DNA from 2 places in the Leucobacter sp. CX87 genome. Region 2 is predicted to be linked to the other one. Evidence: predicted binding sites of a transcription regulator. Region 2 holds the regulator's gene; the other holds the start of a gene.

Region 1 (14,764 bases), on a different contig from region 2:
GCACAGCGTCGGTCGCCCAACTCTCGATCATCATGCGTTCCCCTCGCGCTCAGACTCCGCGGCCCGCTCGGCGTTCCTGTCTGGCCCCGCGCCCTCCGCCTCACTCTCGGACGCGACCCCGTTCCCCCAGGCCGCCTTACGCCCCAGGCTGATCTCGAGCACTCCGGTGACGTACACCACGTTTAGGAACATATCGAAGAAGAGCTCGGGAAAGAGCGCCAGGGCGAGGAGCCGGGCCCGTGGCCCCCCTGCCCACACCGTCACGACGCGCTCGAGCAAGAAGAGCGAGCCGACCCCGATCCAGAACGGGAACCAGATCCAGTGGTCGAGCGAGAGGAACGTGACGATGAGGAGAAGGAAGAAGGAGCTAAGCGCGATCACGCTGTATCCGATTCCGAGCTGTTGGGCCCAATACCGGAACGTGTGCGGGGTGAGTCGGTAGCTGCCCAGGTTCTCGAGCGCTCCACGCTGCCACCGCAGGCGCTGCACCCAGAGTTCGCGCCAGGTCGGCATGAGCTCCGTCACGACCTGGCACTTCTCGGGCGAGATCATCAGCCCGCCGAGCGACTTGATCGCGAGCGTGAGCTCGTTGTCCTCCGTGAGCGCCATGGTGTCGTAGACGTCGCCGGGCCTGCCGGGAAGACCTTTACCCCGCTCGCCCGCCACAGTGCGCATTGCCGTGGCCCGAAAGACGGACGCCGTCCCCGTCAACACGAAGACACGGCCTCGGCGTCGAGCGATCTCGCGCCGATACCGCAGGTACTCGTTGCGCTGGAACTGCCCGATGAGGCCGTGCCCCTCCTCCCCGACGAACAATCCCCCGACCGCCATGAGCGCGCGGTCGCTCGTGAAGCGCTGCGTCGCGGCAGTGAGGAAGCCCGGGTCCAGCACAGTATCGGCGTCGACGACCATTACCAGGTCGTTGGGGCCCATGCCCGGCAGCAGCGTCTGCAGCGCCTGGTTCAGTGCGCCCGCCTTCTTCTCCCGGTTGCCGACCGTCGCGAACACCTCCGCGCCGTGGGCTCGGGCGACACCAGCGGTGTTGTCGGTGCAGTTGTCGGCGACCACAATGATGCGCGCAGGCAGCTCCTCCTGTGCGAGCACCGCGCTCAGCGCCGCAGCGATGATCGCCTCCTCGTTGTGCGCCGGCATCAGCACGGTCACCGTAATCGGGCCGGAGAAGACGCCGCGGGTCTGCTCCATGATGACCTTTGGGGCGAGCGGTGTGCTGACCGGGTTGCTCGAGCGCCGCGAGCGAACGGCCACGCTGCGTTCGAGGAGCGCGATGCTCGCCGCGAAAAATAGCGCGAGCGCGATGGCTGAGATCACGACCTGCGGGTCGGGCGCGGTCGTGCTGTAGAAGATCTGCCAAATCCCAAAGATTGCTCGGGTCGCAGGCTCTGAAATCGGCAACGGCTCGTCGATCGCGAGCGTGAAGAAGAGCAGCGCAGCGGCGCCGCCTGCGACCAGGAGCACCCCCACCCCCGCGAGGCGTTCAAATCCACGACCCGTCATAGAAAAATCCTAGCGATGATTGCGCCAGAGCGGAGCGTCAGTTCTGGATCTCGTCCACCGGCGCATAGCCCCGGCATACGAAAAGCGGGGCAGCGGCCCGAAGGCCACTACCCCGCTTATGCGCAGGCTGGACTAGAAGTCCATGCCACCCGTGGGGTCGCCGCCGCCTGCAGCTGCGGGCTCCGGCTTCTCAGCGACAACGACCTCGGTGGTGAGGAAGAGGCCGGCGATCGAGGCTGCGTTCTGCAGCGCCGAGCGGGTCACCTTGGCGGGGTCGAGGATGCCCTGAGCGATCAGGTCACCGTACTCGCCCGTCGCGGCGTTGAGGCCGTGACCGTTGGGGAGCTCCGACACCTTGTTCACGACAACGCCGGGCTCGAGGCCCGCGTTCATCGCGATCTGACGCAGGGGCGCCTCGATGGCGACCTCGACGATGCGAGCGCCAACGGCCTCATCACCGGTGAGGTTCAGTCCAGCGAAGACAGCCTTGCCGGCCTGGATCAGCGCGACGCCGCCGCCGGGCAGGACACCCTCTTCGACAGCAGCCTTTGCGTTGCGGACTGCGTCCTCAATGCGGTGCTTGCGCTCCTTGAGCTCGACCTCGGTAGCCGCGCCAGCCTTGATGACTGCAACGCCGCCAGCAAGCTTCGCGAGGCGCTCCTGGAGCTTCTCGCGATCGTAATCGCTGTCCGTGTTCTCGATCTCACGGCGGATCTGCGCGACGCGACCTGCGATCGCGTCTTCCTCGCCTGCACCCTGGACGATGGTGGTCTCGTCCTTGGTGATGATGACCTTGCGGGCACGACCGAGCATGTCGAGGGTCGCGTTCTCGAGCTTCAGGCCGACCTCTTCCGAGATGACCTGTCCGCCCGTGAGGATCGCGATGTCCTGCAGCATGGCCTTGCGGCGATCGCCGAAGCCGGGAGCCTTGACGGCAACCGACTTGAAGATGCCACGGATCTTGTTGAGCACGAGGGTCGCGAGCGCTTCGCCCTCGACGTCCTCGGCAATGATGAGGAGCTGCTTGCCCGACTGGATGACCTGGTCAACGACCGGGAGGAGATCCTTGATGCTCGAGACCTTGCTGTTGACGACGAGGATGTACGGATCCTCGAAGACAACTTCCTGGCGGTCTGCGTCGGTGACGAAGTACGCCGACAGGTAGCCCTTGTCGAAGCGCATGCCCTCGGTGAGCTCGAGCTCGGTGCCGAACGTGTTCGACTCCTCGACGGTGACGACGCCTTCCTTGCCGACCTTGTCGATCGCCTCGGCGATGAGCTTGCCGATCTGCTCGTCAGCGGCCGAGATCGACGCGGTTGCCGCGATCTGGTCGGTGGTCTCGATGTCCTGAGCGTTCTCGAGGAGCTGCGCCGTTACAGCGGCAACGGCCTTCTCGATGCCCTTCTTGATCGCGATGGGGTCGCTGCCGGCGGACACGTTGCGGAGGCCCTCACGGACCAGCGCCTGTGCGAGCACGGTCGCGGTGGTGGTGCCGTCGCCTGCGACGTCGTCAGTCTTCTTGGCGACCTCCTTGACGAGCTCGGCACCGATCTTCTCGAACGGGTCGTCCAGCTCGATCTCCTTGGCGATGGAGACACCATCGTTGGTGATCGTGGGGGCGCCCCACTTCTTCTCGAGCACGACGTTGCGACCGCGGGGACCAAGGGTCACCTTCACGGCGTCGGCGAGAATGTTGAGACCGCGCTCAAGGCCGCGGCGGGCCTCTTCATCAAAGGCAATGATCTTAGCCATAAGTGTTCTCGATCCTCCAGGATGTTACGAGTGGAATTAGCACTCGAGAGATCGGAGTGCTAACCACAATCTTGGCACTCGCACCCTGAGAGTGCAAGCGCAAGGAGGAGGTCCGGCGCCGCCTACTCGGCGGGCTGCTCTTCGGCAGGCGTCTCTTCCGCCGGCGCGGCGGGCGTATCGCTTGGCATCTCGACGGCGCCGGGGCCGCGGTAGTCGCTGCCCAGCAACACGATGAGCCGCGCGCCGTAGCTCGCGTAGTCCGGCTGCAGGTAGTACGAAGCGCCACCGAGCTGCTCGCCGAGGCCCTTGGCGAATGCCTCGTCCTTCGGATCAACGTAGAAGATCGCAGAGATCGTCACGTCCCGCTGATCGGCGACTCCGGCAAAAATCACGTCACCCAGCGCGCCGGTCCGGATCGCCTGATCGACGTTGTCTTCGAGTCCATCCGCGGGGCTGCCATTCAGGATCGCGATCGTCGCGGCGGGGTCGATCTCGCCGACCACCTGCACGGGCGCCGGCTTCTTGGTCTCCTCGACCGCGCCGGGCAACTGCACGTTGCCTGGCCCGATCACGATGAAGACAATACCCAGGGTGGCGAGCACCGCGGCAGTGAGCAGCACCATGAGCGCGCGCAGCCAGAACGACCCCGCCCGCTCGGGCGAACGGTGCACCCCGACACGGTGGCTGCGCTCGACCAGGTCGTAGCGATCCTGCGGGGCGCGCGTGCCTGACGCACGGGCCTCACCGCTGGATTCAGCGCTCTGCTTCTGCGCCACGCGCGTACCTCCGGATGATTGCCTTGCCGCTCGGGCGCTTGCCCGGGACCGTTTCCACCTTACTCGGCAGAACTCTGCTTCCTTGGCAGCGAATCGGGAGCGTAGAGCGCGCGGGCCAGCCCGTCGAGCACGTCGGGGATACGCGTGCCCCCCGCGAAGAGCGCGGTGTCGTCCACGTCAATGATCCGGCGATTCTTGCCGGCGGTCGTCAGCGCGACGCTCGGCACGCCCTCGAGCAGGCCGTCGACGCCACCCGCACTCTCAAGCCCCTCGGTCATCACCACGACCACGTCGGGGTCGATTGCGATGAGCGCCTCGTCGGTCATGGGCTTCATTCCCGACCAGCCGATCTCCTTCGCCACGTCGATCGCGCCCACCGCGTCGATGATCGAATCGATGCCGCTGCCCTCGCCGAAGAGGTAGTAGATCCCAGCAGTGCCACGAATGTAGAGGAACGCGACGCGCGGCTTGTCCTCAACGCTCCCGGGAACGAGCGGTGCGATCTCGAGCATCTTCGCCGCGATCGCATCTTGAATCTCGGTGACGAGCTGTTCGCCCAGCGCGGGGATGCCGAGGGCGGCCGCGACCTCGCGTGCGGACTGGTAGGTGCTCTCGAAGTCGTCGGATTTGGTCACGACCACGACGGGGATGCCGGCATCGCGCAACTGCAGGAGCACGTCGATCGGGCCGATCGATCCGTCGGTGATGATCAGCGTGGGCGAGAGCGAGATGACGCTCTCGGCATCGATAGTGTGCCCAGCCTTGGTGACCACGGGAAGATCTGCGGTGCCCTCGGTATTTGTCGAGGTATCGCGCCCCACAAGACGGTCCCCCAAGCCGTATGCGTGCACAAGGTCCGCGAGCGTGCCCGTCATGGACAACGCGATCACGCGGGAAGTGTCGGTGACCTCAATCTCGCGGTCGCCGCCGCGGTCGCGAGAGACGACCGTCGCAGGAAGATCGGCCTCAGGGTTGTCGGCGATCGGCTGCAGCGTCGGTCCGCCAATCACCGCGGTCGTCGGGCCCTGATACGCCCGGGGATCCTCGAGCGGGGTGAGCGTTGACAGCGGGGGCAAATCGATCTCGGTCGCGGTGCCGCCCGTCGCCTGCGTCGGCCCGGTTTGGCACGCCGTCAGGCCAGCCCCCATGGCAAGCACGAGAACGAGCGCGGCGGAGCGGGCGAGGCGACGATACGACATAGAGGCGAGGCGGCTTTCGATTGGTCGCCGATCGCTGCAGGATCCGGGGTGCTCCCAGACCGCACTACGCGATCCGGCGACCGCCGTGGACGCCATGCGACGAGCCAAAGTGACTCGAGAAGTTAGCCTAGCCTAAGATGGTGTGGTGGCCCCGGGATTCTCGGGGCTCACACAGCTGGCGTGCGCTTAGAGTACAGAGGGCCTGCACGCCCATTTATTCGCCAGGAAGGCAGCACCCGCCGCGTCATGAAGAGCACCGCCGTCACCGCGCGTTCGCGGCACACCGCCACGGTGTTTGCGCTGTTTACCGCGCTGAGTGTCTCGCTGCTCGTGGTCGTTCTGGTGTCGGCCGGCACGGGCCAACTGGCGATCCCGCCGGATCAGGTCCTCGGCTCGATCCTGCACCGCCTCGGCATCACCTGGCTGCCACTGCCCGAGCACCCCGCGGGCGATCAGACGCTGTGGGCGATCCGCTTCCCCCGCGTCGCGCTGGCCGTGCTCGTGGGCGCCGCCCTCTCCGTGTCGGGTCTGCTCATGCAGGCCGTGTTCGGCAACCCGCTCGCCGAGCCCGGCGTCATCGGCGTCTCGTCCGGTGCAGCCGTCGGCGCGGGCATCTGCATCGTTTTCGGGCTCACGATATTCGGTGACTGGACGGTTGCCGTTTTCGCCTTCGGGGCCGGCCTCATCGCCACGCTGCTCGTGTACTTCATGAGCCGCGCCGATGGCCGCACCGAGGTCGTCACCCTCATTCTCACCGGTATCGCGATCAACGCGATCGCGGGTGCTGGCATCGCGCTGCTGACCTTCCTCGGCGACACCCAGTCGCGTGAGCAGATCGTGTTCTGGCAGCTCGGCAGCCTCGCGGGCAGCCGTTGGGAGCAGGTCTTCGTCGTCGCCCCCGTCGTCGCGATCGGCCTCATCGTGTCTTACCTCGTCGCCCGCAAGCTCGACCTGCTGTCGCTCGGCGAGCGCAACGCGCGCCACCTCGGCGTCAATGTCGAGGCACTCAGGATCGGCGTGATCGTGCTCGTCTCGCTGCTCGTCGGCGCTGCGGTGGCGTTCGCCGGCATCATCGCCTTCGTCGGCCTCGTGGTGCCGCACCTCATGCGCATGATTCTCGGCCCCGCACACCTCCCGCTCGTCACGGCGAGCGCCCTAGGCGGCGCGCTACTGCTGTCGCTCGCAGACCTCGCCGCACGCACGATGGTGCCCATGGCAGATCTGCCGATCGGCATGCTCACCGCCCTCGTCGGCGGGCCCTTCTTCTTCTGGTTGCTGCGGCGCACCCGCAAGCGGAGCGGAGGCTGGGGCTAATGGCTCGACACCTCACCCTTCCCACGCCGGTCCCTGTTGGGACGGCAGCGTTCGAGATGCGGGGCATCACGGTGTCGCGCGGCGGGCGGCGCCTGCTCGACTCGGTCTCGCTGTCCGTGCAGGCCGGCGAAGTGCTCGCCCTGCTCGGCCCCAACGGCGCCGGCAAGTCGACGCTACTCAATGTGCTCTCGGGCGACCTCGTCCCCGACGCGGGCGATGTGGACTTCGCGGGGCAGACGCTCGACTCGTGGTCGCTCCTCGATCTCGCGCGCCGGCGCAGCGTGCTGCTGCAGGACAACCAGGTCTTGTTCCCCTTCACGGTGCACCAGGTTGTCGAGATGGGCCGAGCGCCGTGGCGACGCACTGCGCGGGAAGAAGAGGACAACTCGGCGATCTCTGACGCCATCGGGGCCGCCGACATCGCGCACCTGGGCAACCGCCGCGTCCCGTCGCTCTCGGGCGGCGAGCGGGCGCGCGCCGCGTTCGCGCGCGTGATTGCCGGTCGCACCGGAGTGCTGCTGCTCGATGAGCCGACTGCGGCGCTCGACCTCAAGCACCAGGAGGCTGTGCTTTCACTCGCCCGCTCGCGTGCCAGCGAGGGTGACGCCGTCATCGTGGTGTTGCACGACCTGAACCTTGCGGGGGCCTACGCAGACCGCATCGCGCTGCTGCGCCAGGGCTCGATCGCGGCGCTGGGCTCACCCGCCGAGGTGCTCACCGCTTCGACCGTTTCGGCCGTGTACGACTCCCCCGTCGAGGTGATCCCGCACCCGGTGACTGGCCGCGGGATTGTGCTGCCGCTGAGGTAGTTCGTCGCTGTGGCGGGTGAGCTGCGCCGGGTGGCCCTGTGCGGGGTGGCCCGAGGTCCCCTGGGCACCCTGGGCACCCTGGGCACCCTGGGCACCCTGGGCACCCTGGGCACCCTGGGCACCCTAATTTTCGCTCAGTAGTAGATCCGCCTTCAATAGTAGAAATTCGGCGTTCTCGTGGGGATTCTCGGCTTTTCTACTATTGAGTGAAAGTGTTATTGCCCGTTCACACCCGACGTCTTCAAGCAATTCTCCACAATTTCGCCCGAACACCGTTGCTGGTTGTCCCACCCAGGAACACTGGACAAATGTCCGTTCCATCTGAGGTGCGAAAGCTCGGCGGTGTCGTTCGCACAGCGACTCTGCTCAGACTGGGCTGTACGCGCTATGAGATCGCACAAGCAGTCTCGCGCTCGCTTGTCCTCCGGGTAGCGAGAGGCTGGGTTGCCCTACCCCACTCTGATCCCCTCCTCCTTCTGGCCGCACGACACAACGTCACAGTCAGTTGCATTTCCCGCGCGAAAAGGCTCGGGCTCTGGGTACTCGACAACGATCGGCCCCACGTCGCTTCCCTGCCAAACGGCCCACCCATTCGTGATCCTCATGTTGTCGTCCACCGCCACAGGCCGCTCGAGCCACGCCACCCCGACCGCCTTGAGGACTCGCTCATCAACACCCTCGTGCTGGTCACCACATGCGTGCCGCACGAAGAGGCAGTCGCCATCCGGGACTCCGCACTGAACAAGAAGCTGACCGACCTTCACGCGCTGAATCAATTGCCGCTGCCGGCCCGCGCACGACGCGTGCTGAGAGATGCGACGCCGCTGGCAGATTCTGGCCTCGAGACGTACCTCCGTCAGAGACTGGGCTGGACGGGCGTTCCCTTCAGAATGCAGGTCTGGCTGTTCGGGCACCGGGTGGACCTGCTGCTCGGGGAACGGCTTGTCCTCCAGGTCGATGGCGGCCACCATGTCGGGGCGCAGCGCGACTCAGACAACGCCCATGACGCCCTTCTCCGCCTGCGCGGATACACCGTGATCCGCATCAGCTACCGCCAGCTCATTCACGAGTGGCCGCTGATCCAGGACCTCATAACTCACGCCATCGCGAATGGGCTGCATCATGCCCGCTAGCACCCGCAGGATCCCGCCGAACCCGCGAGACGCAGAACGGCGGCGGACGCGAGTACTCGCCCCCGCCGCCGTCAGGCGTGAGTGGTTAGGCGTTCGGGTCGGTTGGCGTCTCGCCCCGGGCCTCGTCGGGCGTCGATTCCACAGCGTCGGCAGCAGCCGGCTTTCGCCCACTGCGCACGAGCGCGAGCGTGGCACCGGCGATGACCAGCAACGCAACCGCACCGATGCCGATCGGCAGCCACGGGACTCCCGGCCGCTCTTCGGTGATCACACCGGTCGCGGGTTCCGCGTCCTCGCTGGGGGTCTCGTCCGCAGCTTTGTCCGCGGCACCAGCTTCCAGCGCGCAGCCATCGGCCTGCGCCGTCAGGCTCAGCGGGTCAACTTCTTCGCCCGCCGCGTAGAAGCCGCCAAACGCCGATGCCCCCTCCGCAGTGAAGCGACCCGGGGCGTCGACGATCTCGAGCGTCACGCCATTGACGACAATCCTTCCGGCCAGGTCAAGCTTGACGGCACGCACCTGCGGCAGCGTCACGTCGGGCTCACCCGTCTGCTTGGTCGAGGCGAGGTCAAGCAGCAAGTACGCCTCGGTCGGCGAGACAAGCTCAAGTGTCGGGTTCGCCACGTCCAACTGCAGCAGCCCCTCGTGGCCGGCGAAGAGGACGCCACCGGTGAATCCGATCGACCCGCTTCCGTCGGCTTCGATCGCGCCGGATCCTGCTGCCCAGCGGAACGCCGGGGTCTCGTACTCGACTCCGTCCTTCAACGTCCAGTCACCGTTCGCGATAGTGCCGGTGATGTAGGCGCGCCAGCGCTCGATGATGCCCCACTCCAGGGATGCATCGCTCACCGTGCAACCCACGCCCATCTCAGCGGCCAACGGTCCTGCGGCGGGCGAGGCCACCAGGGGTGCGGCGACGGCGGCGGGCGCAATTGCGCAGGCGGCAACGACGCCGATGGCGGCAAAGGCCCCACTGAGCACTGCGGTCAGCTTGCGGGTGAGTGGGCGTGCATTCACGAGGGTTGCATCCTTTGTTCGCCGGTCAGAAGAGATGAATCGTGCGGGAGCGAGTTTGGCCTCCGCGGTTGGCCCAGTGGCCGTCCCCGGCGCGGGGCGGAGGCGGCGAGTTCGCCACCTTCCGTCCCCGCACCTCAGGGTTTGGACCGTACCAGCCTAATTGGCAGTCCCGGGGCCGCTCTGGCTGAGCGCCTCCGCCGATCGGCGGCGCGCAATAACGACTCCCACGAGGGAGCTCGCGACGAGCACCAGGGCGGCTGCCGCGGCCCACCAGAGAGCCGACGAGCCGGCGATGGGCAGGTCCGAGAGGGCAACTGCCGCGACCGCACCGTCCTGTGCTTCGGAGTCTGACGAAAGCCCTGACTCCTTGGCTTCCTTGGTGAGCTCCTTCGCGATCGTGATCGTCGCGCCAGCGTCGGTGCTTCCCTGCAGGGTCAGCGTGTGCGTGCCCGTCAGGTCCTTCGGCAGGGTGCCGATCCAGCGCACGACACCGTTGGCGTCGGCTCCGGCGTTGCGATCGAGCAGGATCGGGTCGGAGTAAAGCACGACCAGGATGCCGCGCTCGCCCGGCTCAAAGCCGCTTGCCTCAAACTCGATCGCGCCGCCCGCAACCAGTTCATCGGCTGGTGTCAGGACGCGGATCCCGCTGGTGGCAGGCGCCGTGGCGGCCGGCTGACGGTTCGTCTTGAGCGCAGCGGGAGACACCACCGTGGTGCCGCCGCTAATCCCGGTGTTGACGGCACCGACCGTAAAGCTCAGGCCGTCCATCGCCATGGCGTAGTTGCCGAAGGAGAAGAAGCTTGCGCCCGCTCCCGCCGGGCTGACCGGCACGCCCTTCCAGGTCACGGAGCCGTCGGCAGCAACGGTCCGGTTCGCCGCGCCGAGGTTGAGGTTCGCGAAGAGCTGGCCGTTGGCGAACAACTGTCCGGTCGTCGGCCCCGTGACACGGATCATGGGGTTTGCAACTGACAGGCTGAGCAGGCCGTGGTGCCCCGAGTAGCTGACAGAGCCCGAATACTGCACCGATCCAGTTTGGCTCGAGCGGTCCCAGGAGCTGCTCGACGACTGCGGGAAGACGTAGCCGCCCGCGCCGCCACCGGCACCCAAGGTCGTGATCGAACCCTTTGCAATATCACCCGTCACGTAGGCACCAAACGTGGAGGAGATCCCCCAGGTCAACGACCCCGGCTGCGACGGTCCGGTCGGAACAGTCGGAACCGTCGGCGTCACTGGCGGCTTGGGGTCGGGGTTCTTCCCGAACACCTGGTCCCACTGCTCTGCGCTGATCGCGACATTGCCCCGAGCGAGAATGTTGTCGCCCGTCGGCTGCGTGTGCTGCTTCCAGACGAGCACCTCGTACTGCTTGGTGCGATCAAGCTTCGCCTTCTCGGCGACCATCGACGTCTTCAGAACGCCGTCAGTGATTGTCGGGAACGGCATTGCGAAGGCGGCATACCCACCGTCTGCTCCAAGGGCTGCCTCAGTGCCGCGCTCAATCAGCGCAGCGTACGCGACGGACTCGACAAAGCCGGTTCCGTTGACGCCGACCGTCAGCGAGGTGCCGTCTGTGACCTTCGTGACGCTCGCCGTGACCGCTGGTCCTTCCAACTTGCCGAAGATCGCGTCCCAGTTCGCGTCGCTCACTTCGATATCAGCGCGCGCAAAGATGTTCGAGGCCGTCGGGGCGCTGTGCTGCTTCCAGACGAGCACCTCGTACTGCTTGGTGCGGTCGAGCTTCGCCTTCTCCGCGACCAACGAGATATCGAGCACCCCGTCGGTGATCGTCGGGAAGGGAAGAGCGAACGCGACGAATCCGCCGCTTGCGTCGAGTGATCCTTCAGTGCTGCGCTCAATGACTGCGACATAGGCGGAGTTGACCTCGAAACCAGAACCGTCCACGTCGATCGTGAGCGATTCGCCCTCGACGACGTCCGAGACCACACCAGTTACCGTCGGCCCAGCGGCCGCAAACGTCACCGGGGTAAACGTCTCGAACGGCGCATACTTCGCACCACCACCCGGATACGTCACAATGCCCCACGAACCGCCAGCCAACGCCTTCGCCTCGTTCGGCTTCAACGTCAACGTCGTCTCAAACGTGCCATCCGCGTTCAGCAACACCGCTCCCGCGGCCGCTCCACCGATCGCGTCAAAGCTCGCAGCCGGAACGGCCCACTTCTGATCCACCGCAGAACGAGCCGACGACAAGGCACCCTCGGACGGCTTCCACGCCGGGAGATACGACCCAAACACAACATACGTGCCAGCAAACTGCCCGTTCAACGGAGGACGGTTCGCACCGCTCGTCGCGGGCGCATTCGGCAGGAAGTTCTTACCCTTCACCGTCACAACCGTCGCAGCAGCAGGATCCAAACCCGAGACCGAACCCACAACCTCAACCGACGGCGCCGGAGCCGCAAACGTCACCGGGGTAAACGTCTCGAACGGCGCATACTTCGCACCACCCGCCGGGTACGTGACAATGCCCCATGAGCCACCGGCGACAGCCTTCGCCTCGTCGGGCTTCAGCGTCAACGTCGTCTCGAACGTTCCGTCGGCGTTCAACGTCACCGCGCCAGCGGCCGCGCCACCGATCGCTTGAACACTCTCCGCGGGCACCGCCCACTTCTGGTGAACCGACTTTCGAGTCGACGACGCAGCACCCTCCGACGGCTTCCACACCGGTGCGTACGATCCGAACACGACGTACGTGCCGGCAAACGTTCCCGCGAGCGGCGGGTACAGCGCGGTCGTCCCGGGGGCCGAGGGCACAAACCCTGAGCCCTTCACGGTGACCACGGTCTCGGCCGAGGCGTCAAGCCCCGTCACCGAACCCACAATTTCAACCGTCGGGACCGCAGCAACCGCGGGGGCCGCCTCGGTGGCAGCCGGGGCGGCCTCAGCAGCAGTCTGGGGGGCGGCAGGCGCGAGGGGCGCTTCCGGGGCGTCGGAACCCTCGGGCTCGACGGCATCGGTAGGTGCTTCGGGCGTCTCAGGCGCAACAGGCGCAGCAGGATCCGCACTGTCGACCGGAGCCTCAGCGGCAGGGGCCTCTGTCACGACGGGCGCAGCGGCGACCTCATCGGCTGCGTAGGCCGCGCTGCCGCCAAGCACGAGCGAGCCGGCAAAGAGGCCGGTAACGAGTGCCGCGGCGAGCGAAGCACGCGCACGACCAAGCAGCGTCCGATTGGATTCGGGCATGTCGAGGGGACCCCTTCAGAGGTACGGGCATTGCCCGAAGCGGCTCGCAGTGGCAATAATCGCCCGTGCGAGTTGGCGCCAACGCCGGCACCGAGAGTCGAACAGGCCACCCTTACTCGGAGTTAGGAGAACCTTAGTCAGATGAATTTCATCAGACCTTACGATGCCGTGTCAACTCCACGGCCAAATATCACCCGATCCTGTCCCTCGCCGTGCGAGTTTTGACACTTCGGACTCTCGAACGACCGGCGTACACTGGGCCCGTCGGCGACGACCGGCACGCGAAGCGAAAGGCACGCTCATGACAGACGCATCCCGCCAGTACCCCGTCCAACGCAGCGACGACGAGTGGCGCGAGACGCTCGGCGCAGACGAGTTCCAGATCCTGCGTCGCGCCGCGACCGAGCGCGCCGGAACCGGCGAGCTACTGGACGAGGAGCGCGATGGCATCTACCGCTGCGGGGCCTGCAAGAGCGAGCTGTTCATCAGCGGAACCAAGTTCGACTCGGGTTGTGGATGGCCCAGCTTCTACGAGAGCATCCGCCCCGAGGCGGTCGAACTCCTCGACGACACCACGCTCGGCATGACCCGCACCGAGGTGCGTTGCGCGACCTGCGGCTCACACCTCGGGCACGTTTTCCCCGACGGGTTCGGCACGCCGACCGGCGACCGGTACTGCATGAACTCGCTCGCGCTCACGTTCGAGCCCGGCAACTTCGAGGACTGATCACCATGGCTCCCGAACAGCACCCCGCACTCGACGCAGTGCGCAGCCGGCGGTCACGGTCCAAGGTCACCGACCTCGCCCCCACCCACGCAGAGCTCGCCGAGCTCGTGCAGGCCGCCGCGGGAGTTGCCGATCACTCGAAGCTGCGCCCGTGGCGCCTGATCGAGCTGCGCGGAGACGCCCGCGCACGCGTTGGCGAGGCCCTCGCGGCTGCCCAGTCCGCCCCCGAGCGCACCGATGAACGCGCGATCGAGCGCCAAGTCGCGAAGACCGAGCGCGCGCCACTCCTGATCGCGATCGTGAGCTCCCCCGTGCCGAGCCTCAAGGTTCCGCTGTGGGAGCAAGAGGCGACGGCGTCAGGCGTCGCGCACGTCCTCAGCCTCCTGCTGGATGAAGCCGGCTGGGGTGTCCTCTGGCGCACCGGGCTACTGACCCGCTCGGCCGAGGTCGCTCGCGCTCACCGGCTCGCCCCCAACGAGGTACTCCTCGGCTGGCTCTACGTCGGCGGCATGCGCCCAGACGACCGTGAGCGCAAGGACCGCTCGCCGATCGACCTGCAGGGCCGCCTCAGCGAGCTGTGAGTCACGTTCGGGCAGGATCCCGGCTGGGCAGGCAAGCGATCACGACCGCGACCAGCGCGATCCCTACCCCCAGCAGCAGCTCGCTCCCGCCTCGACCAGGGACCGGCGCCACGGCGTCGAGCACGAGGGCCCCGACCAGCTGACCGGCAACGTTGGACATGCTCAGCAAAAGCACCCCGGCCGAGCGCACGAAAATTGCGGCGAGGGCAATAAAGACGCAGCCGAGCGGCCCGCCTGCGTACCACCACCACTCCCCCGGCCAATCGGTGGGCCAGCCACGCAGCCCGACCGAGACCGCGGCGGCAACGGTCAGCGCGACCGTCCCGATGACAAAGTTGATGAACGTCGCCGTAATGGCGCTTTCCGCGACGCTTCGCACGAGGCCGTTCACTGCCGACTGCCACGACACGGCCAGCCCAGCGAGCAGCGGGAGAATGAGCAGGGCCACTCCGGAGGCCTCGCCGAGCCCGGTCCACGCCGACACGGCGACCGCGATGACGGCGAGCACTGCGCCAAACATCCGCGGAACCGTCGGCATGACACGACCCCCCGGGCCGAGGCCGATCCGGTCGAGCACAAGGCCACCCACGACCTGACCAGCAACGATTCCGACGGTGAAAAGCGCGACGCCCAGCACCCCGACGGCGACGCCCTGCGTGATCACGAAGAACGCACCGCAGAGCCCTCCCAGTAGCGCCCAGAGGGGGAAGCCACGCTCGCGCACCCCCGCGCGCACACGGCC
Region 2 (14,764 bases):
CGGACTCGGCAGAGGGTTCGAGTACGGCTGCGCGCACCGTCTTCGTGCATGTCGTCGGGGCCGTCGCGGCACCAGGGGTGGTCGAGCTTCCGGCCAATTCGCGAGTGCGCGACGCGGTGGCTGGCGCCGGCGGGGCCACGGGTGACGCGGTGCTGGCGGGGGTGAATCTGGCACGCCCGGTTGTCGACGGGGAGCAGATCCTCGTACCGGACGCGGCGGCGATTGCCGCGGGTGTGGCGGCCGGTGCCGCCGGAAACGCGGTCCCACCCGGGCCCGCAACTCCGGGAATGAGTCCCAATGGGGCGGCGCCCGTGGACCTCAATACCGCGGACCTGGGGGCGCTCGAAAGCCTCCCACGTGTAGGCCCGGCGCTCGCCCAGCGCATTCTCGACTGGCGCGCCACAAATGGTGACTTCTCGAGCGTGGACCAGCTGCTTGAGGTGCCCGGCATCGGCGCGAAGACGCTTGAGGGTTTTCGCGACCGGGTGCGTGTGTCATGAGGCTCCTCCGCGAGATCTCGCCAGAGCTGCGTCGTCCCACGCCTCCGGGACGGGGCCGGCTGCTCGCGCCGGCACTGTGCGCCTGGGCCGCGGCGGCAACGATGCTGCCAAACCCCGGACTCGCGCGCTGGTGCGCCGCACTGGCGCTCTGCGTCGGGCTGATCTTGGGGGGTGTCTGGGCGATCTCTGAGGTGCGGGACCGTGTGGGTCGGGGAGGAGAGCCGGATTCTGGCGCGGGGGCGCCTGGTTCGGGTGTCCCAGGGTCGATGCGCGCGCTACTCGGGCTCGCGCCGCTCTGGGGGCTCGTGGCCATCACCGTTGCCGCCCTCCTACTCGTGAGCACGCGCACCGTGGTGATGGAAAACGCCCGTGCGTCGAGTCCGCTCGTCGCGGACGCCGCCGCGCACCGCACTGTGACGCTGCTGGTAACCCTGACGGCGTTTCCTCGAGTCTCCGAGGGCTTTGGCGGGGAACGGGGCTGGGTGGCGGCGCGTACCGGGGACCCGGCCGTGCCGGTCCTGCTGTGGCTCGAGGAGCGGGCGCCGCCGGGCTGGGCCCCGGGCACCCAGGTGTCGGTGCGCGGGGCGCCGCGAGCACTTGCCCCGGCCGACTCGGCGGCCTTCGGGATCGCGGTGCGCTCGGCGGCGACTGGAAGCACCGGGGCATCCGGGACGGCCGCGGCCTCCCTCCGCGCGGGACTGCTGGATACGGCTCGAGGGGTGCGGGGTGCCGAGCTCGTGCCGGGTCTCGCCGTGGGCGACACGAGTCTGGTCTCAGAGGATCTCGACGTGGCGATGCGGGAGAGCTCGCTCGCGCACCTCACCGCCGTCTCGGGTGCGAACTGCGCGCTCGTGACCGGGGCGATGGCGGCCATCGCCGCGCGGCTCGGAGCGGGGCGCCGACTCCGCGTCGTGATCTCGGGGCTCGGGCTGGCGGCGTTCGTCGCTGTCGTCGGCCCTGACCCGAGCGTGCTTCGCGCCGGGGTGATGGCGGTCGTCGTGCTCGTCTCGCGCTTCGGTGGGCGGCCCGAGGCCGGTTTCTCGGCGCTCGGGGTCGCGATCCTGGCCCTGCTGGTAGTTGATCCGTGGCAGGCGCTTCAGGCTGGATTTGCGCTGTCGGTGGCGGCGACCGCCGGGATCCTGCTGCTGGCCGCACCCCTCACGCGCGCGGCACGCGCGCTGTGGCTACCGAAGCCACTGGCCATAGCGTTGGCGGTCGCGTCTGCCGCACAGTTCGCCTGCGGCCCGTTCCTGTTGTTGCTGCAGCCGGGTCTACCGGCGATCGGGGTGGCGGCGAACGTGGTGGCGGGGCCCGCCGCGCCACTCGGGACCGCACTGGGGCTCGTTGCCGCTCTCGTCGCTCCGTTCTGTCCGCCGCTCGCGGTGGCCCTCGTCTGGCTCGCCGCGTGGCCCGCCCGCTGGATCTCGGCGGTCGCCGAGACCGCCGGTGACCTGCCGCTCGCGCGCTGGGTCTGGCCAGAAGGCTGGGGAGGGGCGGTCCTGCTTGCCATCGCCCAGGCGGCCGCAGTGCTCGCCTGGCTGGTCTGGACAGGCCGGTTGGGCCTTCCGGGGGTCGTCCCGCAGGGGCCGCGACGGCCGTGGCAGCGCGAGCCGCAGAAGCCCCGCGCGGTTCGGGTCGTAGCGACAGTTCTCCTTTCTGCCGCGTCGGCGTTGGTGGTCTCGACGACCCTCGTCACGCCGCTCGCGCAGCGGGCCGGCGTGCCCCGCGATTGGGCAGTCGTCATGTGCGACGTGGGGCAAGGCGACGCCATCCTGCTGCGCGACCCCGCCGAGCCTGACCGCGTGATGCTGGTCGACACGGGTGACGACGCGGCTTTGCTCTCGACCTGCCTCGATCGATTCGGGGTGACCAGGATCTCGCTGCTCGTGCTCACGCACGACGACCAGGATCACGTCGGCGCGCTCGACGAGGTGATCGGGCGCATCGACGGGGCCCTGATCGCGCCGCCGACCACCGGGAACGTGGATCGCGAGGTTGTGCGTCAGCTTGAAGCCGGGGGAGTGCCCTTCGTGCTCGGGGCCGCAGGGAACGCCGCTCCCGCGGGGCAGCCCCTGAGCTGGCGGGTCCTGGCCCCCGGGCCCAAGGCGCGGCCCGACAGTACAAACGAGGCGAGCCTGATCCTGCTGGCCGAGGCGCACGGCCTGAGCGTTCTCCTGTTGGGGGACTCAGGCCAAGAAGAGCAGGCGGCGCTGCTACGCGCGTACCCCGACCTGCGGGCGGACGTGGTGAAAGTGGGCCATCATGGATCCCGCGACCGCGAGCCCGGCCTCCCAGCGGGCGTGGACGCGCGCCTCGCCATCGTCTCAGTGGGGGCTGAGAATCGCTACGGGCACCCGAACCACGAGGTGGTCGCTGAGTTTGCTCGCGCCCGCGTCCCGCTGTTGCGCACCGACGAGCACGGCAGCATCGCAGTGACGGCGGACGGGGAGGGTGAGCCCGGCGTTTGGGTCGAGGTTGCGGAGCCTCGTGTCAGTGGTCGCCGCTAGGCTGGAGCCGTGGCAGCACCCGCAAAATCAGCAACCCGATCCGCGTCGTCGAAAATCCCGCAGCTTGTCTGGCAGGACGCTCGGCCGGCCCCGGTCGTGCTCATCAGCGGGCCCGAACAGTTCCTCGCGGACCGTGCGATTCGCGCGATCCGCGACGCCCTTCGCGCCGAGGACCCGGCACTTGAGGTGCACGACGTCGATGCCGCGGGCTACACCGCCGGCGAGCTCTTCACCCTCGCGAGCCCCTCACTGTTTGGCGAGCCGAGACTCATTCGGGTCAGCGGCGTCGAGAAGTGCAGCGACGCGCTCATCGAAGACGCGAAGAAGTACTTGGAAGCCCCCGCCGACGGCACCGTGCTGGTGCTGCGCCACGGCGGGGGCACCCGAGGCAAGGCGCTGCTCGATAAGGTCCGCGCCGGCTCGGGCGGCGGCGTCGAGGTCGTCTGCGCCGAGGTCAAGAAAGACGCCGATCGCTTTGCGTTCGCGCAGCAGGAATTCCGCAGGCAGGGCGCCACCATCACACCCGCCGCTCTGCGCATGCTCGTCGCGGCTTACTCAGGCGACATCGGCGAACTCGCGGGTGCGTGCGAGCAGCTCATTTCGGACGTCGGGAACCAGATCGGCGAGCGCGAGGTTGAGCGGGCTACGCAGGGCCGGGTCGAGGCGGGAGCGTTCGCCGTCGCGGACACCGCGATCGCCGGCCGCGCCGCCGAGGCGCTCATTCTGTTGCGGCAGTCCCGCGCGGCCGGGGTCGATGCCATTCCGATGCTCGCCGCCCTGAACATGAAGATCCGCGGCATGGCCCGCGTGTACGGCGCCCGCGGGGGCAATCTCGCCAAGGAACTCGGCATGGCCCCCTGGCAGGTCGAGCGCGCCATGAAGGACGCCCGCGGGTGGCGCGAGGAAGACCTCGCCCACTGCATCGTGCAGGGAGCCGAGACCGAGTGGCTCCTCAAGGGCGGCACCCGCGATCCCGAGTACGCGCTCGAGCGCTATGTTTTGCTGGTCGCCCGGCGGGGTCGCTCGCTGGCGCACTAGCTCCTGAGGTCGACGACGCGCCCTGTGCTGCCGCCTGCGCCTGGACGGAGCGCTGCCTCGCGGCCGCGCTGCATACTTGGCCTGATCGGTGTCGCGTAGCGCGCGACCTCCCGACGTGTGAAAACATACAAGCACAACACCGTGTGCGAGAGGACTCAACATGGCCGGCAGTTTCTTTGCCTTTCTCGATGACATAGCGGTGCTCGCTCGCGCCGCGGCGGCGTCCATGGACGACATCGCTGCGGCGGCAGGAAAAGCGACCGTGAAGTCCGCCGGCGTCGTCATCGACGACGCGGCCGTGACCCCGCAGTATGTGCAGGGAATTCGCCCGGCACGGGAGCTGCCGGTGATTTGGCGAATCGCCAAGGGCTCGCTGGTGAACAAGGCGATTATTGTCGTCGCGGCGATGTTGCTGAGTATTTGGGCGCCTTGGGTGTTCCCGTGGCTGTTGCTCGTCGGCGGCAGCTACCTTGCGTATGAGGGAGCCCACAAGGTCTGGCACTGGGTGCAGAGCCGACGCGGACAGACGCACGAGACCACCGCCGCGGAAGTGGCCGGACGCACCGAGGCGGACGAAAAGGGCATCGTGGCGAGCGCGGTGCGTACCGATTTCGTGCTCTCGACGGAGATTATGCTCATCTCCCTCTCAAGTATTGCTTCCGACTCGTGGCAGATTCGCCTGGCGACCCTCGTCGTGGTGGCGCTGCTCATGACGGTGATGGTCTATGGCGCGGTCGCATTGCTCGTCAAGATGGACGATGTGGGGCTCTGGCTCGGCTCGAAGCGGACGGCGGCGGCGCGATCATTCGGGCGAGGGCTGGTGCACGCGATGCCGGTGGTGTTCACGGCGCTCAGCGCGGTGGGGGCTGCCGCGATGCTCTGGGTGGGCGGTCATATCCTGTTCGTGAACCTGGCAGAGGTGGGCGTCACCGCGCCCTACGCGCTGCTACACACGCTGACGGATCCGCTGAAGGATTTCCCCTTCATCGCATGGTGCGTCGACACGCTGTGTTCGGCGCTGCTCGGCCTGCTCTGGGGCCTCGTGCTCGTGGGTGCGGCGTCGCTGTTCGCGCGCGCACGCCGCGGTGCTGCGCCGACGCATCCCGCGAACCTCTCCGGCACCGAGGCGAGCGCCGACGCGAGCGCCGACGAGAGCACCGACGCGAGGTAGTTTCGCGTGGCGGTGCGCCCGCTGCGGGGAGCGGCGCACCGCCCAGCCAACGACGAAGGGGCCCCGCCGCAGCGGAGCCCCTTCGGGTAAAGCGTGTGGTGCTCGCTAGAGAGCGGCAACCTGGCTCGCGAGGGCCGACTTGCGGTTCGCAGCGTTGTTGAGGTGGATGACACCCTTGCTCACGGCCTTGTCGAGCTTGCGCGTTGCAACCTTCAGCGTCGCCTCGGCGGTCGCCTTGTCGCCCTCGGCGATGGCGCGACGGGTTGCGCGGATCGCGGTGCGAAGTTCGCTCTTGACGGCGCGGTTGCGCTCCGTTGCCTTCGCGTTGGTCTTGATGCGCTTGATCTGCGACTTGATATTTGCCACGTTGGGTAAAATCCTTTGAGTAATAAAGAAGTGAAAACGGGTTGATCCGCTTGGTGAAGAGGGCACCGTACGGGATGTGTGGTTCAAGCCCACACGCAAGTCCAAGAAGTCAGCCTACCAGGATCCGGCCGGGAGCGCACCTCTCCCGGTTTGCGCGTCGCCGGACGACGAAGGCCTGCTCGATCCCGCGACCCGCCCGCGCCGAGAAAACTCGCCGAAGCGGGATTTCTCCGTCGGCGTGGGATAATGGCCCACAATGTCTCCTCGCAGTGTGAACCCCCAGATCCCGGCCGCGACCGCGCCCGAGTCGATCCGCAATTTCTGCATAATTGCGCACATCGACCACGGAAAGTCGACCCTTGCCGACCGTATGCTCCAGATCACGGGATCCGTCCCCGATCGCGAGATGCGCGCCCAGTACCTCGACCGCATGGACATCGAGCGTGAGCGTGGCATCACCATCAAGTCTCAGGCGGTGCGCATGGGCTGGGACGTCGGAAGTAAGAGCTACGCGCTCAACATGATCGACACCCCGGGTCACGTGGACTTCAGCTACGAGGTCTCGCGCTCGCTCGCCGCGTGCGAGGGCGCGATCCTGTTGGTCGACGCTGCGCAGGGCATTGAGGCCCAGACGCTCGCAAACCTCTATCTCGCGATGGAGAACGACCTCGAGATCATTCCGGTGCTGAACAAGATTGACCTGCCGGCGGCCGACCCCGAGAAGTACGCGAAGGAAATCTGCGACCTCATCGGCGGCAACCCCGACGACATCCTGCGAGTGTCGGGCAAGACCGGTATGGGCGTGGAAGAGCTGCTCGACCTGGTCGTGCAGAAGGTCCCGGCCCCGGTCGGCGACGAGAGCGCGCCGTCGCGCGCCATGATTTTTGACTCGGTGTACGACTCGTACCGCGGTGTCATCACGTACGTCCGCGTCATCGACGGTCGCATCTCGCCCCGCGAGAAGGTCCAGATGATGTCGACGGGCGCGACCCACGAGGTGCTCGAGATCGGCGTCTCCTCGCCCGAACCGACGCCCTCGAAGGGGCTCTCGGTCGGCGAGGTTGGCTACCTCATCACCGGCGTGAAGGACGTCCGCCAGTCCAAGGTCGGCGACACGATCACCTCGCACCGCAACCCCGCCACCGAGGCGCTCGACGGATACACCGACCCGAAGCCAATGGTCTTCTCGGGCCTGTACCCGATCGACGGCTCGGACTACCCGGTGCTGCGCGAGGCGCTCGACAAGCTCAAGCTCTCGGACGCGTCGCTGCAGTACGAGCCCGAGACCTCGGTCGCGCTCGGCTTCGGCTTCCGCTGTGGCTTCCTCGGCCTCCTGCACCTCGAGATCGTCACGGAGCGTCTGCGCCGCGAGTTCGATCTCGACCTGATTGCCACGGCCCCCTCGGTCGTCTACCAGGTCACCCGTGAGGACAACGCCGAGATTACGGTGACGAACCCCTCGGAGTACCCCGACGGCAAGATCAAGAGCGTGCGGGAGCCGGTCGTGCGCGTCGCGGTCCTGGCCCCCAAGGACTACGTCGGCACGATCATGGAGCTCTGCCAGAGCCGCCGCGGCACCCTGATGGGCATGGAGTACCTTGGCGAGCGCGTCGAGCTGCGCTACTCAATGCCGCTCGCGGAAATCGTCTTCGACTTTTTCGACCACCTGAAGAGTCGCACGCAGGGCTACGCGAGCCTCGACTACGAGCCCATGGGTGAGCAGGAGGCGGACCTCGTCAAGGTCGACATCCTGCTGCAGGGCGAAGCGGTTGACGCGTTTAGCGCGATCGTGCACCGCGACAGCGCCTACGCTTACGGAACCCTCATGGCTGAGCGCCTGCGCAAGCTCATCCCGCGTCAGCAGTTCGAAGTGCCCATCCAGGCCGCGATCGGCGCCCGCATCATCGCCCGTGAGACGATCCGCGCGATCCGCAAGGACGTGCTCGCCAAGTGCTACGGCGGCGACATCAGCCGCAAGCGCAAGCTGCTCGAGAAGCAGAAGGAGGGCAAGAAGCGCATGAAGATGGTTGGCCGCGTCGAGGTCCCTCAGGAAGCGTTCATTGCCGCCCTCTCGGGCGACACGGAGGGCAAGGAGGTCAAAAATTGACCCAGCGACGAGCCAGTCACATTGAGGTCCCCGCGACGTACGCGTCCGTGGGAGCCTCGAACGCCCCAGACCTCATGCGGTTCCCGCCCGAGGGCACGACGCCGTTTGAGGACTCCGTCCGCCTGGGCAGCGGCCAGGACCGCTTCACCATCGCCTCGAGCGCGCTCATGACCTGGGGCGCCGCGCGTGGCGCCGGCCTCGTGGTCGAGGAGGTCGTGGTCGGCGACGGCGGCGCCTACTCCGGGATCGAGTTCGACGCCCAGGGCACCCCGGTCACCCCGGGCAGCGCCGAGCAGAACTTCGGCCCGGATGGCGAGCCCTACATCACCGCCGGCACCACCGCCCGCCTGGGCGGGGGCGGCCAGGAGGCTCGCAAGATTCGCGTGGTCTACGTCGTGAACGAACCGCGCAGGATCGGCCTGGCGGTCGGTTCCATGGACGATTCCGGCGCGATCGGCGAGTCCCTCTACTGCGTCGAGTTCCGCGAGGACGACTCGGTCTGGGCGACCGTGCGGGGGTTCCTCGTCGCGCCCGAATCTGGCCTCTTGGGCATCAAGGGTCGTACGCAGCTCAAGAAGGCGATGGAGTCCGCGCGCGATCAGCTGCGTGCGCTGCTGCCGGCAGCCGCCGCGAGCGCCGAGGCAGACGCGACTCCTGAGGCTGCCGGGCAGACGACGGCGATCGAGGACGCGCCATCCGAGCCCGCAGTAAACGATGACGGCGACGACTCCGGCACGCTCGACGCTGTGAACTGATGCCGAGCGTCCTGCCCGACGGTATCCCGGCTCCGGAAGATGGCTCGCTGCCCGCGAGCGTGCTGGCCGGCGCCCGCGAGCGCGCCTTCGGCGTCTACGTGCACGTGCCCTATTGCCGCGTCCGCTGCGGCTACTGCGACTTCAACACTTACACTGCGAGCGAGCTGCGCGGCACGACCCAAGAGAGCTACGCCGACGAGGTGCAGCGCGAGCTCGCCCTCGGTGCCGAGGTCCTCCGCCGCGCGGGCCTGCCCGAGCGCGCCGCCTCCACCGTCTTTTTCGGCGGCGGCACCCCGACGCTGCTGCCCGCGTCCGACCTGGGCAAAATGCTCGGCAGGATCCGGGCCGAGTGGGGCATTGCCGATGGCGCGGAGGTCACGACCGAGGCGAATCCCGACTCGGTCGACGCCGCGTACCTCGTCGAGCTCAAGGAAGCGGGCTTCACCCGCGTGAGCTTCGGCATGCAGTCGGCGGTGCCGAGCGTGCTCGCGACCCTCGACCGCACGCACTCGCCCGAGCGGCTTCCGCTCGTGACCAGGTGGGCGCGCGAGGCCGGCCTCCAGGTGAGCGTCGATCTGATCTACGGCACCCCCGGGGAGACGATCGAGGACTGGGAGCGCTCGCTCGACGCGGCGATCGCGCTCGAGCCCGATCACCTGTCGGCGTACGCGCTGATCGTCGAGGCCGGCACGAAGCTCGCGGCGCGCATTAAGCGCGGCGAGGTGGCTGCCCCGGACGACGACTTGCACGCCGAGATGTACGAGCTGGCTGACGCGCGCCTCGGCGCCGCGGGCTTCAGCTGGTACGAGGTGTCGAACTGGGCGAAGGGCCCCGAATTCCGTTCGCGGCACAACCTGTCGTACTGGACGGGTGAGGACTGGTGGGGCGCGGGCCCCGGCGCGCACTCCCACGTGGGTGGGGTTCGGTGGTGGAACGTCAAGCACCCGGCGGCCTACGCCGAGCGGATGGCCCGCGGTGTCTCGCCGGCGCACGCCCGCGAGCTGCTCGATGACGAGGCGCGGCGCACCGAGCGCGTGCTGCTCGAGTCTCGCATCAGCGACGGGCTGCCCGTGAGCGCCCTCGATGCGGCCGGGCGCCAGGCAGTTGCCGGGCTCATTGCCGATGAACTCGTGGATCCCGCGGCCGCGTTTGCCGGTCGAGTGGTACCGACGCTGCGTGGGCGCTTGTTGGCGGATATCGTCGTGCATCGCCTCCTCGGTGCTTAGTGGGTGCGCTTCAGCTTTTCTGGGGAGCTCTGCGCTAGGCTTTTAGCACTCCGGCAACGAGAGTGCCAGTAATCGAAGGGGGGGGGCGAATGGTCTCGGAACGCAGCTTGGCTGTGCTGCACGCCATCGTGGGCGACTACGTCGTCTCGCACGAGCCCGTTGGTTCGAAGGCATTGGTCGATCGGTACCAGTTCGGCGTCTCGGCGGCGACCATTCGCAACGATATGGCCCTACTCGAGGAGGAGGAGCTGATCGCGGCTCCGCACACCTCGTCCGGTCGGGTGCCCACCGACAAGGGGTACCGGCTCTACGTCGACACGCTGCGCGACCTGCGGCCGCTGAGCCAGGCGCAGCGGACCGCGATTGAGCGCTTTCTTGATGATTCGAGCGACCTTGACGACGCCCTCGCCCGCACGGTTCGCCTGCTCGCGCAGCTCACCAATCAGGTTGCAGTGGTGCAGTACCCGTCGCTCAAGCGCGCGGTCGTGCGGCATATCGAGCTTGTGGCGGTCGCCGAGGATCGGGTGTTGTGCGTCCTCATCACGGGGACCGGCGTCGTCGAGCAGCAGATTGCTCGCCTCCCGGGCGCGCAGGTCACCGAGGCCTGGGTGCACGGCGTGCGCGACCGGATCACCCCGGCCCTGATCGGGCTGGACATCGAGCAGGCGGCCGGCGCCGCGGCGCGGTTGCTCGCCAGCTGCGACGACTGGGCGAGGCCAGAGGAGGCCGAGCTCGTCGGCACGGTGCTCGGGGTGCTGATCGGCCAGCTGCAGTCCAACCGCACCGACCGCATCGCGCTCTCGGGGACAGCGAACCTCACGAAGCCGGGGGAGAGCTTTGGCGGGCTTCCGGCGGTCCTCGAGGCGATTGAGGAGCAGGTGACCCTGCTGCGCCTCTTCGGGGAACTCACGAGCGACGGTCGCGAAGTCACCGCTTCGATCGGCCGCGAAAACCTGCAGTACGGACTGCCCGACACCGCGGTGATCGCGTCCAGCTACGAGTCGTCCAGCGACTCGGTGTCGCGTATCGGGGTGCTTGGCCCCATGCGCATGGATTACGCCGGCAACATGACCGCGGTGCGCGCTGTCGCCCGCTACCTGAACCGGATGCTGGGGAGCGGCACCTAGGGCCTTGCCCCGAGATTCCCCTCTGCATCGTTGAATTGACCGAAACACACACCTGAAGGAGTCGCCAGCAGTGGTCGACCATTATGAGACCTTGGGCGTCGAGCGCGACGCCAGCATCGAGCAGATCAAGAAGGCGTACCGCAAGCTCGCCCGCGAGCTGCACCCCGACGTGAACCCGAGCCCCGAGGCATCCGAGCGGTTCAAGGCGGTCACTCACGCCTACGATGTGCTCAGTGACCCGCAGGAGCGCCAGCAGTACGACATGGGCGGGCAGGGCGGAAACGCCGGAGGCTTCGGCGATATCTTCGAGACCTTCTTCGGGGGCGGCTTCGGCGGGCAGCAGGGCCCGCGCTCGCGCACCGAACGCGGGCAGGACGCGCTCATTCGCGTCGATGTCACCCTCGAGGACGTCATGTTCGGGGTGCAGCGCGAGCTGTCGGTCGACACCGCGGCGCTGTGTGGCACCTGCAACGGCAGCTGCTGCCAGCCGGGCACCTCGCCCACCACCTGCGACGTCTGCCACGGCTCCGGTTCGGTCCAGCGCCAGGTCCGTTCGCTGTTCGGCAACGTCGTCACGAACCACCCCTGCGGATCGTGCCGCGGGCATGGCACGATCATCGAGCACCCCTGCGTGGAGTGCGGCGGGCAGGGCCGCGTGCGCGAGCGCCGCACCATCACCGTCGACATCCCCTCGGGCATCGAGACGGGCACCCGCATGCAGATGCGCGGCGGCGGCGAGGTCGGCCCCGCGGGTGGCCCGAACGGCGACCTGTTCATCGAGTTCCGCGTGGCCCACCACGACGTGTTCAGCCGGGAGGGCGATGACTTGCTCTGCACCCTCGAGGTGCAGATGACCGACGCGATCCTCGGCGCCACCGCGACGGTGCCGGGTCTCGACGGCGACATCTCGCTCGAGATCGCCCCGGGTTCGCAGTCGGGCGACATCATGACGGTCCGCGCCCGCGGTGTGCAGAAGCTCCGCAGCACCGCGCGCGGCGACCTCAAGGTGGCCATCCAGGTAATCACCCCGACGAAGCTGAGCTCCCGCGAGCGGGACCTCGTGCACCAGCTTGCCGCGCTCCGCAAGGAGGACGGGCCCAAGCTCGGCGAGTTCCAGCAGGGACTCTTCGGCAAGATCCGCGACCGCTTCTTCCGCTAGGCCGGAGCTCGAGATGGCGAACCTGTACTTCACCGACACGGCAAGCGCTTCGGACTTTGCCCCCGGCGGTCTCCTTGAGGTCACCGGGGAAGAAGCGCGCCACGCGGTCGCCGTGAGTCGGCTGCGTGTCGGCGAGCAGATCCTGATCGGTGACGGCGCGGGCGTGATCGCGAGCGGTGTCGTCGAGACCGCCGAGAAGAAGCGTTTCACCGTGCGCGTGGCGTCCGTTCGGCGCGAAAAGCGCCCTGAGCGTCGCGTTGTGCTCGTCCAGGCCCTCGCGAAGGGGGACCGCGCCGAGCGGGCGGTCGAGCAGTCGACCGAGTTCGGTGTCGATGCCATTGCACCCTGGGAGTCCGCGTACACGATCTCGCGCTGGCGGGGCAAGGGCACAAACGGCGATGAGAACGTCGCGAAGGGCGTCGCCAAGTGGCAACGCATCGCGCGCGAGGCGTCCAAGCAGTCGCTGCGCGCGCACATTCCAGAGGTCACCCAGCCGCTGCTCATGGCTGAGTTGTGTGAACTCGCCGCGGGCGAGTCGAACGTCGTCGTCCTGCACCCACGAGGCGAGCGCACGCTGAGCTCGTGGGCCGCCGAGATTTCGGGGCAGGATCCGCGCGACATCTACCTCGTGGTCGGCCCCGAGGGCGGCCTGAGCGACGCCGAGATCGACCGGCTTGCCGGCGCGGGTGCCGAGATCCTGCTGCTGGGATCGACGGTGCTGAGGACGTCGAGCGCGGGACCGGCGGCCCTAGCCATCGTGAATGTCGCGCTCGGACGCTGGTAGCGCGAGCGGTGGCGAGGCGACGACGCCGACCGTGGAGCCGTGAGCTGAAGCTCACTCTCGGGTTCGTCGGGCTCCTCGCGGCGGCTGGCTGGGTCGGCCCCATCTGGGTCTGGTCAGCGGCGCTGGGGCACCCGGAGACGCTGACCTTCGGGCGCGCGGCGGCGGTGGCGGCGTTTGCCCTGCTCGGGGCGGCCGGCGGGCTGACCTTCGTCTGGCGTACCCAGCGGCAACCGAAGTTTGTCCGGTGCTGGTTCTTGCTCCTCTCCACGTCGGCGGTCTCCTCGTTTCTCTCGTTTGCGGCGTTCAATTTGGTGGCCGCGAGATTTGGTGCGGGCAGGATCCTGCCGGTCTGCCTGGCGTTTCTGATCGTGACGATCGTGACGGCGAGCACCGCGGTGCTGGTCGTCACCCGGGCGCGGAGGCCGCCGAGCCGGAAGCGTCGGGTCCGGATCACCTGGCGGCACTGGCTGAGCTGGGGCGTGCTCGCGGCCATGGGGGCGATGCTCGTGGTCATGGGCGTCGGCCAGTTTGTACCGTCGGCAGAAGCGAATTGCCTCGTGTCTTCCAATGAGCATATTCGGACTCCGGGAGCGCGCCATGCCGGGTATCAGCAACGCGTCGAGTCGAGCTGCGGCAGCTTTCGCATCTCGAAGGACTCCCTCCGAGGGCACTTCTGGGATGTCCAGGTGCGTGAGGCGATCCAGGTTGGCGAGTCCTACGACTTTGCGCTCACCGGCCTCGGTCGACGCAACATCGTGGCGGCGACCCCGGCGGGAGAGCGGCAGTTTCCCGGGCCCGCGCGATAGACTGGACGGCATGGCAGAAGAGACGGTGTTCGGCAAGATTGTGTCGGGCGAGATCCCCGTGAAGATCCTTGCGGAGACGGAGCGCGTCATCGCGTTCCCCGACGCCGCTCCGCAGGCACCCGTGCACCTGCTGGTGATCCCGAAGACGACCGAGTACGCCAACGTCGCTGAGCTCGCAGCGGGCGATCCGTCGCTGCTCGCCGAGATAGTCACGGTCGCTCAGCGGCTCGCCGCCGAGCACGCAGACGGCGACTTTCGCATGATCTTTAACTCGGGCGCGAACGCCGGGCAGACGGTCTTCCACGTGCACGCCCACGTGCTCGCCGGCGGGCTCGAAGAACGGAGCCTCGTTGGGTCGTGACGCCGTCACACCGGGGTCGCACATTGGCGACCCGCTACTCAGTCGCACGCTTCTGCTCACCGGGGTCGACGTGGCGGATTTCCTGGGGCACCGCGATCGCCTGATCGCTGAGCTTGAGGCCAACCATCCCGCGGTGGAGTTCCACGTCCGCGACTACGTACTCACCCTGCGCGGCCCCGCCTCCGCGGTGCGCGCCGCGGAGCGCGTCACCGAACAAATTCTTGAGGTCGCCCGGCGCAGCGGCCCGGTCAACAGCCACGATGTCCGAGAGGTGTCCCGCATGGTCCATGAGCACGAGGGGACGAACGCGGCGCAGATGCTGTCGGAGCCGATCCTGACGGTCCGCGGAAAGTCTGTGCGCCCGCAGACCGAGGGCCAGCGCGAGTACATCGACGCGATCGACCGGAACACCATCGTGTTCGGCATCGGCCCGGCCGGCACGGGCAAGACCTATCTCGCGATGGCGAAGGCAGTGCAGGCTCTGCAGCGCCGCGAGGTCGCGAAGATCATCCTGACGCGGCCCGCCGTCGAGGCCGGTGAGCGCCTGGGGTACCTCCCCGGCACGCTCGAGGACAAGATTGACCCGTACCTGCGCCCGCTCTTTGACGCAGTCGGGGCGATGATGGACCCGGACCTCGTGCCCCGCTTGCTCGCAAGCGGCACGATTGAGGTCGCCCCGCTCGCGTACATGCGCGGGCGCACGCTGAACGAGTCGTTCGTTATTCTCGACGAGGCGCAGAACACGACGCCCGAGCAGATGAAGATGTTCCTCACCCGACTCGGCTTCGGCTCGAAGATGGTCGTCACCGGTGACATCACCCAGGTCGATCTGCCGCTCGCGGCAAGTGGGTTGCGCG

Evidence for each region. The regulator HrcA, encoded in region 2, represses chaperone genes, less so after heat shock. The targets are predictions, from matches to a motif close to TTNGCACTCGNNNNNNNCGAGTGCNAA.
Region 1: the regulator HrcA is predicted to act here: its motif matches at 3,304-3,330, upstream of groL (chaperonin GroEL).

Annotation. Positions count from the first base shown of each region.
Region 1 is NZ_JAFIRI010000005.1:199,886-214,649, reverse strand. Features, by position in the region: gene KOE53_RS08115 (hypothetical protein) at 1-34, opposite strand, end outside; gene KOE53_RS08110 (glycosyltransferase family 2 protein) at 31-1,515, opposite strand; gene groL (chaperonin GroEL) at 1,648-3,267, opposite strand; gene KOE53_RS08100 (LytR C-terminal domain-containing protein) at 3,390-4,043, opposite strand; gene KOE53_RS08095 (heme/hemin ABC transporter substrate-binding protein) at 4,103-5,338, opposite strand; gene KOE53_RS08090 (FecCD family ABC transporter permease) at 5,489-6,556, shown strand; gene KOE53_RS08085 (heme ABC transporter ATP-binding protein) at 6,556-7,365, shown strand; gene KOE53_RS13560 (endonuclease domain-containing protein) at 8,046-8,498, shown strand; gene KOE53_RS08075 (HtaA domain-containing protein) at 8,584-9,513, opposite strand; gene KOE53_RS08070 (HtaA domain-containing protein) at 9,670-12,714, opposite strand; gene msrB (peptide-methionine (R)-S-oxide reductase MsrB) at 13,016-13,441, shown strand; gene KOE53_RS08060 (nitroreductase family protein) at 13,447-14,022, shown strand; gene KOE53_RS08055 (DMT family transporter) at 14,024-14,764, opposite strand, start outside.
Region 2 is NZ_JAFIRI010000001.1:95,337-110,100, forward strand. Features, by position in the region: gene KOE53_RS00430 (ComEA family DNA-binding protein) at 1-500, shown strand, start outside; gene KOE53_RS00435 (ComEC/Rec2 family competence protein) at 497-3,007, shown strand; gene holA (DNA polymerase III subunit delta) at 3,017-4,045, shown strand; gene KOE53_RS00445 (DUF808 domain-containing protein) at 4,206-5,216, shown strand; gene rpsT (30S ribosomal protein S20) at 5,322-5,582, opposite strand; gene lepA (translation elongation factor 4) at 5,839-7,689, shown strand; gene KOE53_RS00460 (DUF1990 family protein) at 7,686-8,444, shown strand; gene hemW (radical SAM family heme chaperone HemW) at 8,444-9,670, shown strand; gene hrcA (heat-inducible transcriptional repressor HrcA) at 9,760-10,797, shown strand; gene dnaJ (molecular chaperone DnaJ) at 10,868-11,956, shown strand; gene KOE53_RS00480 (16S rRNA (uracil(1498)-N(3))-methyltransferase) at 11,970-12,740, shown strand; gene KOE53_RS00485 (hypothetical protein) at 12,749-13,546, shown strand; gene KOE53_RS00490 (HIT domain-containing protein) at 13,557-13,907, shown strand; gene KOE53_RS00495 (PhoH family protein) at 13,897-14,764, shown strand, end outside.